Regions from separate parts of the Herminiimonas aquatilis genome, predicted to be linked through region 4. Evidence: predicted binding sites of a transcription regulator. Region 4 holds the regulator's gene; each other region holds the start of a gene.
The links. Region 4 encodes sigma-54, which starts transcription at its own class of promoters, with help from an activator protein. Its sites were predicted from a motif close to TGGCANGNAANCTGCTTT; they were not measured.

Region 1 (3,204 bases), on a different contig from region 4:
ATGCCGCATCGGTCTTGCTGAATGGGCGTATCAGCGGAACCTACTACAAACACGATTTGCCGAACGCCACGGTGTTTGATGAGAAACGGTATTTTTTATCCGCCGATTTGCCGCTCGTATTCGATGTAAAAGGCACCAAATTCGGCGTCAATATTTGCGAAGATACCTGGTTCTCACACGCACCTGCGTGCGCAGCGGAAGCCGGTGCGCAAGTCTTGCTGGTGCCGAATGGTTCCCCCTTCCACATGAACAAGCAGCATTTGCGTGTCGATGTCATGCATGCCAATGTGACGGTGCACGGGATGAGCCTGGTGTATGCGAATCTGGTGGGTGGTCAGGATGAGTTGATCTTCGACGGCAATTCATTTGTGCTCGATCAACAAGGCACAATGCGCGCACAATTGCAGCACTGCGTTGAAGATTTGCAGATTATCGAGTTCAAAGACGGCCAGCCGATCAACGGCACCATCGTCGAACAAAGCTCGGTCGAAGCGCAAGTTTACAAGGCGCTGGTGCTGGGCGTACGCGACTACATCGGCAAGAATGGTTTTCCGGGTGCATTGATCGGCATGTCGGGCGGCGTCGATTCGGCACTGACGCTGGCTGTTGCGGTAGATGCACTGGGTGCAGACAAGGTGCGCGCCATCATGATGCCGTCGCCTTATACTGCAGAAATTTCCCTGGTCGATTCGCGCGATATGGTCAAGCGGGTGGGCGTGCGCTACGACGAGATCGGCATCAATGATTGTTTTGAAGCATTCAACCGTACGCTTGCCGCTGAATTCAAGGGATTGCCGCAAGATACGACTGAAGAAAATATCCAGGCTCGGATACGCGGCACTATTTTGATGGCGCTATCGAACAAGCATGGCGCGATTGTACTAACGACCGGCAACAAGAGCGAGATGGCGGTCGGCTATTGCACCTTGTATGGTGACATGGCGGGCGGCTTCGCGGTGCTCAAGGATATTGCGAAGACGCTGGTCTATCGCTTGTGCGCTTATCGCAATACGGTTGCCGATGTGATTCCGGATCGCATCCTGACGCGGGCGCCATCTGCCGAATTGCGTCCGGATCAAACCGATCAGGATTCATTGCCGCCTTATGACGTTCTGGACGCCATCATGCAGATGTATATGGAAGAAAATCAAAGCGGTGCGGAGATTATCGCAGCCGGGTATCGCAAGGAAGATGTCGCGCGCATCACGCATCTGATCAAGATCAACGAATACAAGCGCAGACAGTCGCCGGTAGGCATACGCGTCACGCATCGCGCTTTTGGCCGCGATTGGCGTTATCCGATTACATCCAAATTCCGCGAATGATGGCAAAATAAACAAAATGCATGAACGTATGCCGCTCACAGCGTAGACTATATGTGAAACAGCGGTGCTGCAGACGAGGCTAGCCTCGCAGGTACACTGCTTGGAACAAGCTGCATGTAGCGAGCAAGTTTAAAAAAGAATAGTGATCACTCAAGGAGTTTTGATGAAACAAATTACCGCCATTATCAAGCCGTTCAAACTCGATGAAGTACGCGAGGCATTGGCAGACGTCGGCGTCAGCGGTTTAACCGTGACGGAAGTCAAAGGCTTCGGTCGCCAAAAAGGTCATACAGAGTTGTATCGTGGTGCAGAATACGTGGTCGACTTTTTACCCAAAGTCAAAGTCGAAGCGGTCGTCGATGATTCCGTCGTCGAACAAGCGGTAGAGGCGATCATCAAGGCTGCGCGTACGGGGAAAATTGGCGACGGCAAGATTTTCGTGCAGGCTGTGGAACAAGTCGTGCGTATTCGTACCGGTGAAACCGGCGTTGACGCCGTATAAGACTATCTTCGATTAGCGACCCGGGTTTGCTGTGAAGCCGAACCTCGGGTTCTAGGTCTCTTCGTGAGGCTGCATTGACAGCCTGGCGCTTGTCAGCTCGCTCTCAGTAGTACAATCAAGGCACCCGCACCGCCGTCAGCCGCTTTGGCCTGACAAAATGCAAGAACTTCGTCCTTTTGCACCAACCAGTTACGTACCTTGTTTTTCAGCACAGGCTCTTTATTGATGGAGCCCAAGCCCTTGCCGTGAATCACGCGCACGCAACGCAAGCCGCGCTTGATCGTGCCACGCAAAAACTCTCCGAGCGCTTCGCGTGCTTCGTCGGTGCGCAAACCATGCAAATCCAGTTGGCTCTGGATTACCCAATGACCGCGGCGTAATTTGCGCACGACGTCCTGTCCTATGCCATTGCGTGCGTAGCTCAAGGCGTCGTCGGTTTCCAACAGGGTTTCTATCGTGAATTCGTCGGATAGCGATTCCCTCAATGCGGCTTGTTCATCTGCCAGATGCTGGCGCGCGATAGGTAGTGGCTTGGGCGTAGCGAGGTTTAACTTGTTGGATGGACTCAGAGGTGCGACCTCGCCTATGCTGCGGCGGAACAGGTCGGCTTCCAGCAGCGCAGTTTTCTCGTCCTGTATGCGTTTTTCTTCCGCAGCCTTGCGCGCTTCTTCTCGCGACTTTAAATCCTTTTGTAGCGATTTGAGTCCGGCAAAATCTTTGATGGAAGCAGGCATGAGAGGTATTCCTGAATAATCTGGGTAAGCCGCGCAAGAGCCTGCATTCGATTGATGAATGAATGGAGGGTTCTTGCGCGCTTTAAATTTGGCAATTTAACCAAGCACCGTAAGGACTTGCCTAGATATTGCCTTTACTCCTGACCTTCCAGATAGCGTTGCGCATCCAGTGCCGCCATGCAGCCGGTACCGGCGCTGGTAATTGCCTGGCGGTAGACGTGATCCTGTACGTCGCCTGCTGCAAATACGCCGGGAACGCTGGTTGCCGTTGCCATGCCTTCGAGACCGGTTTTGGTCTTGATGTAACCGTTATGCATATCCAGCTGGCCTTCAAAAATGCTGGTGTTAGGCTTGTGACCGATCGCCACAAAGACACCGTGCAAAGTGATATCAGTCATGCTATCGTCGGCAGTCGACTTGATCTTGATGCCGGTTACGCCGCTGTCATCGCCGACAACTTCCTCCAGCGTGTGATTCCATTTCACCTCGATCTTGCCTTCGGCGACTTTTGCCATCAGGCGGTCGATCAGGATCGCTTCCGCGCGGAATTTGTCACGGCGATGGATCACGGTAACTTTTTTAGCGATGTTCGACAGGTACAAAGCCTCTTCGACTGCAGTATTGCCGCCGCCGACCACAGCTA
Region 2 (3,204 bases), on a different contig from region 4:
CATTACTTTTGATCGGTGCGGAAGGCGCGAGTGCGAGTCCGGTCGCGCCGCGTTTCAAGCCTGTGCCTTGATGCCACTGCGCAGCGAACACCGCAAGTGCCCGTTCCTGCCATGCATCGGCAATTAGTGTGATGCCGAACGGCAGGCCGTCCGGGCGCATGCTGGCTGGCACCGCGAGGGCACTCCAGTCCAGCAGATTGACGAAGTTGGTGTATTTGCCGAGATTGCTGTTCAGGCGCACAGGCTCGGCTTGCAGTTCGCTGATTTTGTAATGGGTAGGTGCAGTCGGCACGACCAGCGCATCAAATTGCGCGAGCAGGACGTCAGCCTTGCGTTTCAGGTCTGCCAGTTTGTACATCCCGATGAAGGCATCTGCCGCCGAAAAATTCTTCGCCTTGAAGATGATGTCGCGTACGACAGGATGGATATCTGCTTCATGTGCAGTGGCGAAGGCACGGATCGCCGCATACCGTTCGGCTACCCAAGGACCGTCGTACAAGAGTGCGGCGACTTCATCGAACAGCGAGAAATCGACAGGCACGCAGGTCGCACCTTGCGCTTCCAGTTGGTTGATCGCAGCGGTGAAAGCTTGCTCTGCCAGTGCATCGCCATAGAACTCAGGCTTGGCGGGAATTCCGAAGCGCGGTTTGGCTGGCAGGCTTTTATTTTTCGCTTCAGAAGGTATTGCACGCGATAAGCCATCTGTCAGATCGAGCTGCGCTGCCACGTCATAAACCATGACCGCATCTTCATTGGTCGTCGCGAAGACGGAGACGCAATCCAGCGTGCGGCAAGCGGGAACCACGCCTGTGTTGCTGAAAGCGCCGCGCGTAGGCTTCAGCCCGACAATGTTGTTAAGACCGGCAGGCACACGCCCCGAACCGGCGGTGTCCGTCCCCAGGGAGAACGGCACGATGCCACGGGCAACGACTGATGCCGAGCCGGAACTCGATCCGCCGGATACATATTCAGGATTGATCGTATTGGTCGGAATGCCGTAAGGCGAACGCACGCCAACCAGGCCGGTGGCAAACTGATCCAGATTGGTTTTGCCGATCACAATCGCCCCGGCATCCAGCAAGCGTTGGATGATCGTTGCATTCCGCGTCGGCGCATACGCAAATGCCGGGCAGGCTGCGGTGGTCGGCAGGCCTGCGACATCGATATTGTCCTTGGCAGCGAACGGCACACCATATAAAGGAAGACTGCTCAGATCGCCGTCGGCAGCTTTTAGCTGTGCCGCCAATTGCGTCAGGCGCGCATTCAGTGCCGTCTGGTCAATGATCGAGATCCATGCGGGATCGGGCGAGGGGAGTGAAGTGAGCAGGGCAGCCAGCAGTTCCGCAGGTTGAGCACCCGTGCGATAAGCGCTCTGCCATTCAGTAATTGTCCATCCGAGCATTTGGTATCCCTTCTTGTGTACAAGATGGGATATAGCAAAGGCCATGCCAATTGAACAAAACTCTGTGCGCGCCACTGTGGACGCGCTTTTAACGTATGAAGAGGGAATTTATCTGTTCAATTCCGCACCTGCATGGAGCGCATGCACAAGGCGAGGGCGAAGAGGGTGGTGCGATTTTGATGCAGGAGGCTACGCGCGATTCCTGTTAGTGCTCGATCTTTTCCAATGCCTTAGTCACGCTTTCTACAAGCTCATCTATCTGAAAAGGCTTTTTTAGAATTGCATGAACAGGCAAATCCCGTAGATCGCCGGGCAGAGCGCTCATCATGATCATCGGTATGCTGGAAGTGCGCTGGTCGGCGGATAAACGATGATAAAGCGCCATGCCATCCAGCCTGGGCATCATATAGTCACTAATGATCAAATCAATTTCATTTGATTTGACGACGTCAAGCGCCTGCTGGCCATCTTCTGCGATTAATACCGCATAACCATGATATTCAAGTATATTCGCGAGGACTTCGGCCAAAGCTAGTTGGTCGTCTACAACGAGGATGGTAAGTGCCATGAATGATGATTCCCATCGTTGATTCAACATTTCGCATCTTGCGTCGGAATCTGCATCACTAATAATGCCTTGGCAAAGGTAATCACACCGTGCGCTGCATCACATATGTGAATCACCTATGTGAATCATTCAGATATTTCCTTGATGAAGTCGTTTTTGAGAAACATGTGGTCCACCGGTCGAGCGGCAATAAGTTAAACAATGCCTCGATAAAAATGAAAGTAATAAATGCAAAAGTTCAACGCGACCAAAGAGCTTGCTGCTTTGATCAATGCTCACCAGGAAGCGCTGCTATCTTATTGGCGCATGAAAGTCCGTGAGTTACCCGCAGCCAAATCCTTGGACAAGCCGACTTTAAATGATCACATTCCTGTACTGCTGAAGGAATTAGCGGCCGCTTTGGCGCTTGCTGATGATGAAGCAATTATTACGCAAGTCACCGAAGGTTCATCGACGACGCACGGACTTCAACGTCTGGAAAATGGATTTGAAGTTGAGGAGGTTGTGGCTGAATACAATATCTTGCGCAATTGCATACACGAACTGGCCGAAAAATATGACGTGATACTGGTCGGTAGCGCAGTGCAATTCCTGAACAATACTTTGGACGCCGCCATTGCTACCGCCATTAAAGCGTATGTAATGCAGCAAGCCCTAGACACGCAAAGACGGCGCGAGGATTATCTTGCCTTCATCGCGCATGATTTGCGCACGCCATTAAATGCAATCATTTTGTCCTCACAACTTCTGGAAAGAGTGTGCTTGCAAGGCGATCCATCCGTCGACCGTATTAATCGCTCACTCAAAACCTTGCAGCGCAATGCCGGTTATCTCACTACGCAGATCAATAAGATACTGGAAGAGAACATCAATCTGGAAACCGAAACGGGCATTAAGCTGGAATGTCGGCGATTCGATCTTTGGCCACTGGTTGAGTCGCTGCTGCAGGATTTGCATCCTGTAGCAGGGTCAGGTAGCACGAACATTGTTAACAATGTTCCAGAAGACCTCGTCGTATTCGCCGATGCGTCTTTATTGCGCCGCGTGTTTCAGAATCTCATTGCCAACGCCATCAGGCATACACCGAACGGTGAAATAATTATCAGCGCCAACCAGATTGACGCGTTGGTAGAGTGTGCGGTTACAGATAACGGCAGCGGTATTTCGGAAGATCGAATCGGACAAGTATTTGAAAAGCTTGAAACCGAGAGCATGAATTTGTCTGATATGGGCT
Region 3 (3,204 bases), on a different contig from region 4:
CCCCGAACCAGCGGCGTCTATCCGAAGACTGATTACAGCGAATAGTACATATCGTATTCGACTGGGTGAGCTGTCATGCGGAAGCGTTGAACTTCTTGCATTTTCAGTTCGATGTAAGCATCGATCATCGAGTCGCTGAACACGCCGCCACGAGTCAAGAACTCACGGTCTTTGTTCAGGTGATCCAAAGCTTCTTCCAGCGAAGCACAAACGGTCGGGATCAACGCGTCTTCTTCTGGTGGCAAGTGGTACAGATCTTTCGATGCTGCTTCACCTGGATGGATCTTGTTCTGAACGCCGTCCAAACCTGCCATCAGCAATGCTGCGAAGCACAGGTATGGGTTTGCCAGTGGATCTGGGAAACGCGCTTCAACGCGACGACCTTTTGGATTCGAAACGTGAGGGATACGGATCGAAGCAGAACGGTTACGTGCCGAGTATGCCAATTTAACTGGCGCTTCAAAACCTGGGACCAAACGTTTGTACGAGTTGGTACCTGGGTTGGTGATTGCGTTCAGCGCTTTAGCATGTTTGATGATGCCGCCGATGTAGTACAGAGCGAAATCAGACAAACCAGCATAACCGTCGCCTGCGAACAGGTTTTTGCCGTCTTTCCAGACTGATTGGTGAACGTGCATGCCCGAACCGTTGTCGCCAACGATAGGTTTTGGCATGAATGTCGCTGTTTTGCCGTAGGTATGCGCCACGTTCCAAACAACATATTTCAGATTCTGGGTCCAGTCAGCACGCTCAACCAGAGTCGAGAATTTGCTGCCGATTTCATTTTGACCAGCACCAGCAACTTCGTGGTGATGTACTTCAACCGGGATGCCGAGCGATTCCAGGATCAAGCACATTTCCGAACGCATGTCCTGGAAGCTGTCGACTGGTGGTACTGGGAAGTAGCCGCCTTTAACTGTAGGACGGTGACCTGTGTTGCCGCCTTCGAGTTTTTCGCCGGTCGACCATGATGCTTCTTCCGAATCAATCTTGACGAAGCAGCCGTCCATGCCGATTTTCCAGCGGATGCTGTCGAAAATGAAGAATTCTGGTTCAGGACCAAAGTAAGCGGTATCGCCCATGCCGGACGATTTCAAATACGCTTCAGCGCGTTTGGCGATCGAACGTGGGTCACGGTCGTAACCTTTGCCGTCCGACGGTTCAATCACGTCGCACTGCATAAACAATGTGGTTTCTTCGAAGAATGGATCGATGTTTGCGGTATTTGGATCCGGCATCAACAACATGTCGGATGATTCGATACCTTTCCAACCTGCGATCGACGAACCGTCGAATGCATGACCGGATTCAAATTTGTCCATATCGAAATGCGAAACTGGCACGGTGACGTGCTGTTCTTTGCCTCGTGTGTCAGCAAAGCGAAAATCAACGAATTTGACTTCGTTGTCTTTCACCATCTTCAAGACCTCTGCTGCCGTCATTGCCATGCGAATCTCCTAAAATTGAGCAAAGTGATACAAATTAGTTAATGGGTTGTGTGCCGTGCGTGTGCCTTAACAGCGTGCGACCATAACTCGCCCGAAATGATAGCAGATTCCATGCCATCAACCGCACGAATAATGCGCCCGTCGCACCTCCTTGGAGCAACTTGCCTCTTATCCTGCAAACGTGTTTTAGCAAGCAAATAAGTAAATCTGGAACGGCCCTTAAATATCACCAAAATCGTGCGCAACGATCTATTTGCACATATTTAGTGCAACTTTATTTTTGGATCAATGAAATGCATTTTTTTGGTGCAATCATCACCAATAAAGCCTTAGCACCATCATTTGCCACAATATCTGCAGTTGTCTCGTCAGATACTGTGTCGATCAATGGTAACAATTTCAGTCAAAGTCACCTATCCGAGATGGAAGGTACTTTAATACTCAAAATCGAAAAAAAATTAGAAGCGGCGCCAAACCAGGAAGAAGGCTCCGGCGCGTCCCAAGCATGCATTGATCTGGTCATTAGATACGGAGGCGAACAGCAACAATGAATGCACGCGGGCTCGTCAGATACAGACGACAAGCACTCATCTATAATTAAAAGCATCATTCACCTCAGACCCGCATCATGACAAAACCTGCAGACATTCTCGCTACTGCGCACGCACGCGCGCAAAGCAATCAATTACCGTATGCCGGCGCAGTAACCCCACAGGAAGCCTATGCGCTGTTGCAAAGCGATCCCAAGGTCAAGCTGGTTGATGTGCGTACCCACGCAGAACGCGACTGGGTAGGTCGCGTGAATGTCGCACAGGAACAGCATGTTGCCGTGCAATGGAATCTGTATCCGGGCGGCGCGCCGAATCCAAATTTCCTGCAGGAGCTTGCACAAATCGCAGACCAAGATACCGTGTTGCTATTCCTGTGCCGCGGCGCTGTGCGATCGCGCCATGCAGCCAAGCTGGCGACTGAACACGGTTATGCACACTGTTTCGACATACTGGAAGGATTTGAAGGCGAGAAGGACGCCGACGGTCATCGCAAAACCGTCAATGGCTGGTGCAAGGCCGGACTACCGTGGATAGGCGCCTGAGGCAACGCAAGTCAATCCTGCCGTCACGATCGCGTCGGTTACGTCTTTGTTTCGCTGAGCCCCAGAATACGCTTGCGCACCAGATTGATATTGCTGCGCAAGCGATACAACTCATCAGCGAACGACAGCGGAATTGAAATCTGGTTGACCCTCTCTTCGATTTCATTCAAGCGACGTAATTGCGCAGGATAAACCGTCGCGCGTTTGTCGACCGGCACCTCCTCGATCAATTGCTCAACCGTACGCAACTGTCCATACCAGCGATACACCCGCGAACGCACTTTCCATACATAGAGCGGCGGCAGGATGCGTGACAAGGGCAGGATCAATGCACCCAGCGCGACGATCACCACCCACATACGCTCGAAAAAATTCGCCAGCCAGAAGGGCATGTAGCGCTGCAAAAACGGCGGCCCTGCGCGATAGAATTTTTCTGCTTCAGCCACCACGGGGATTTCCGTATAACTGGCATTTGGAAATTCGCCCTGCTTGCGGAACCAGCCTGCGCCACCATGAATCGTGGCCGCAGCCTGCACAAACAAATCGACCAAGGCCGGATGCATGTCTTGACGCGCAACCAGGGTTGCAGTCGGTGCAATCAAATGATAATTCTTGGGTGGCAAGTCACGTCCTAGATCAACTATTCCGCGTGGTAAAACCACA
Region 4 (3,204 bases):
ACGCGCTGAATTTTTCACCGTGCATAACACTAGCGGGGGCGACAGCAAGCCAGGTGCAGGACGCATCAAGGCCATCATCCAGCCGCGTGCCGATACAACAAAGGCCCCTTAAGATGTCGAGCAAGTTGATAGTCAGCGGACTGCAAAAAAGCTATGGCGCGCGTCAGGTTGTACGTGACGTCGCCTTGCAAGTCGAGAGCGGTGAAGTGATTGGCCTGCTGGGCCCTAACGGCGCCGGCAAAACTACGTCGTTTTACATGATCGTCGGCTTGGTACCGTCGGATGCCGGCAGCATCGAACTGGATGGTGTCAATATCTCGCGCCAGCCCATACACAAACGCGCGCAGCTGGGTTTGTCCTATCTTCCGCAAGAAGCGTCGGTATTCCGCAAGCTGAGCGTCGAGGATAATATTCGCGCCGTGCTCGAACTACAGCGCCTCAATGGCAAATCCTTGAGCAAGCCGCAGATCGAACAACGTCTCGATACTTTGCTGGCTGACCTGCAAATCGAGAAGCTGCGTGAAAATCAAGCGATGTCTTTGTCCGGTGGCGAACGTCGTCGCGTCGAGATTGCGCGCGCACTGGCAACCAATCCACGTTTCGTTTTGCTGGATGAACCGTTTGCCGGCGTTGATCCGATAGCAGTAATTGAAATTCAACGTATTGTGCGCTTCCTCAAAGAGCGCGGCATAGGCGTACTGATCACCGATCACAATGTGCGCGAGACACTCGGCATCTGCGATCGTGCCTACATCATCAATCAAGGTGCAGTGCTCGCCAGCGGCAGCCCTGACGAGATTATCGCCAACGAATCGGTGCGCCGGGTTTACCTCGGCGAACACTTCCGCATGTGATGCCGGAAGCTAGATAACTCTATGAAGCAATCCCTGCAGCTACGCGTTTCGCAACATCTGGCACTCACGCCGCAATTGCAGCAATCAATCCGTCTGCTGCAATTGTCCACGCTGGAACTGCATCAGGAGTTGGAACAAATTCTCGCAGACAATCCACTGCTGGAGCGCACCGACGATCCGCTGGATCACGCGATCCGCTTGCTGGCCGATGGCGCCATCGGCTCTACCGGAACCACACCGGAAGGCGCAAGCATAGAGGCCAATGCGCAAGTCCCGGAAAGCGAAGCCAGTTTCGATACGCCATCAGACGCACCCGAATCATCCAACGGCGATGCCGAATGGAGTTTTGACGATGTCGCACGTACATCGAAAGCACCGGAAGATGATGACGCCCGCCCGCAGCTGGAAGCACACGAAACAACATTGCGTGAGCACCTGCTGGAACAGATGCGCGTAACTGTGCGCGAGACGCGTGATCGTGCGTTGCTTGAATTGATCATCGATGCATTGAACGACAACGGCTATCTGGAAGAAGAACTGGAAGAAATCCACGCGCGCCTGCCGGAAGAGCTGGAAATAGAACTGGAAGAATTGCAGATTGCATTGAACCTGTTGCAAAGCTTCGATCCGCCTGGTGTGGGTGCGCGCAATGCCTCTGAATGCCTGGCACTGCAAATCAAACGCATGCCGAAAGTTGCAATGGTCACGCGCCGCATGGCGCTCGCGATTGTTGAAAATCATCTCACTCTATTTGCGCAACGCGACTTCAACAAACTGCGCAAGGCCCTCGATTGCGACGACGAAGATTTGCGCGAAGCACAAGTCATCATCAAACAATGCAATCCACACCCAGGAGCGATTTTCGCAAGCGGCTCTTCCGATTATGTGGTGCCTGATGTGATCGTCAAACGCACACGCAACGGCTGGCAAGTCATGCTCAATCACGACGTCATGCCACGCTTGCGCGTCAACAGCATGTACGCCAATATTTTGAAGCAAAGCAAGGGCGATGGATCGCTCGGATCGCAACTGCAAGAAGCCAAATGGTTGATCAAAAATATGCGTCAGCGCTTCGACACTATCCTGCGCGTATCACAGGCGATAGTAGAACGACAACGCAACTTTTTCTCACATGGCGCTGTCGCGATGCGCCCACTTGTGTTGCGTGAAATAGCTGATACACTAGGTCTACACGAGAGCACTATTTCTCGTGTAACGACGCAAAAGTACATGCTCACACCGCATGGAATGTTCGAACTGAAGTACTTTTTCGGCAGCCATGTCGCAACGGAAACAGGCGGCGAAGCATCCTCCACTGCGATACGGGCACTGATCAAACAATTGATAGGAGCTGAAGACCCGAAAATCCCATTCTCTGATAGCAAAATCGCAGAAATGCTGGCGGAACAGGGTATGGTTGTGGCGCGACGTACCGTTGCAAAATACCGTGAAGCCTTGAAAATTCCCCCAGTCAATTTGCGCAAATCGTTGTAGAACTGTCCTTAGTAGTTTTTGTTATACCTTGCTGTGTTCTTGTGGCCAGGTAACAAGGCGCTTGAACCTCCAGTGAATTATCATAGGAGCACTGTATGAATCTCACAATCAGTGGACATCACCTCGAATTAACCCCAGCAATCCGCGAATATGTACAAGGAAAACTGGAGCGTATCAAACGTCACTTCGATCACGTTATCGACATTGCAGTCATCCTGACTGTAGACAATCTTCCGGAAAAAGAAAAACGCCAGAAAGCAGAAATCAACTTGCGCGTGAGAGGCAAGGATCTGCATGCGGAAAGTATTGCCGACAATTTGTATGCGGCGATTGACTCACTGGTCGACAAGCTCGATCGACAAGTCATCAAATACAAAACCAAGCAGCAAGATCATCAACATGATGCAATCAAACGATTGCCGGATGAATCCGACGCTGCTGTCACCCCTTAACGGGAAATCATCAGGCTGAGAAAATCAGTCACTAAAAATGAAGGGCGCAGATTGCGCCCTTTTTTAATGTCAAAGCTCTACAGAAATCGATTAAAAATCGCTAAACATCAATATAAAATGACTGGATGCATGACCATCGCAAAAAGTATTTTCCCTCTTCTCTCGCCAAGCCAATTTCAGCTATCGCGCTGATTTTGACCCTTTCAGGACATGCTTTTATTCTTTACTCGCTCGCTGAATTTGCTGAGACTAACAATAAAAATAGCAGTGAGACGACAGGGGTGGTTGTCCGTTTACTGAGTGAAAAATTAGATCATGCGCCTCAGCGCATAGCCACTAAAAGTCAAAACGTCCACAATCTGATACAGCCAGAAATACCATCGTTACCGGCGGCGCCCTCGTTG

Region 1: ACFQO0_RS15120 (P-II family nitrogen regulator) is a predicted target of sigma-54. The motif match lies at 1,411-1,428, and genes of this name have one in related genera.
Region 2: atzF (allophanate hydrolase) is a predicted target of sigma-54. The motif match lies at 1,434-1,451, and genes of this name have one in related genera.
Region 3: glnA (type I glutamate--ammonia ligase) is a predicted target of sigma-54. The motif match lies at 1,548-1,565, and genes of this name have one in related genera.

The regions. Positions count from the first base shown of each region.
Region 1 covers NZ_JBHTCC010000004.1:97,980-101,183, reverse strand. The annotation lists gene ACFQO0_RS15125 (NAD+ synthase) at 1-1,325, shown strand, start outside; gene ACFQO0_RS15120 (P-II family nitrogen regulator) at 1,489-1,827, shown strand; gene ACFQO0_RS15115 (Smr/MutS family protein) at 1,920-2,561, opposite strand; gene trxB (thioredoxin-disulfide reductase) at 2,696-3,204, opposite strand, start outside.
Region 2 covers NZ_JBHTCC010000003.1:299,089-302,292, forward strand. The annotation lists gene atzF (allophanate hydrolase) at 1-1,402, opposite strand, end outside; gene ACFQO0_RS13815 (response regulator) at 1,608-1,970, opposite strand; gene ACFQO0_RS13820 (sensor histidine kinase) at 2,199-3,204, shown strand, end outside.
Region 3 covers NZ_JBHTCC010000004.1:171,569-174,772, forward strand. The annotation lists gene glnA (type I glutamate--ammonia ligase) at 33-1,448, opposite strand; gene ACFQO0_RS15450 (hypothetical protein) at 1,610-1,999, shown strand; gene ACFQO0_RS15455 (rhodanese-like domain-containing protein) at 2,077-2,541, shown strand; gene ACFQO0_RS15460 (TAXI family TRAP transporter solute-binding subunit) at 2,580-3,204, opposite strand, start outside.
Region 4 covers NZ_JBHTCC010000001.1:1,755,692-1,758,895, reverse strand. The annotation lists gene lptA (lipopolysaccharide transport periplasmic protein LptA) at 1-112, shown strand, start outside; gene lptB (LPS export ABC transporter ATP-binding protein) at 114-854, shown strand; gene ACFQO0_RS08175 (RNA polymerase factor sigma-54) at 876-2,348, shown strand; gene hpf (ribosome hibernation-promoting factor, HPF/YfiA family) at 2,444-2,800, shown strand; gene ACFQO0_RS08165 (hypothetical protein) at 2,926-3,204, shown strand, end outside.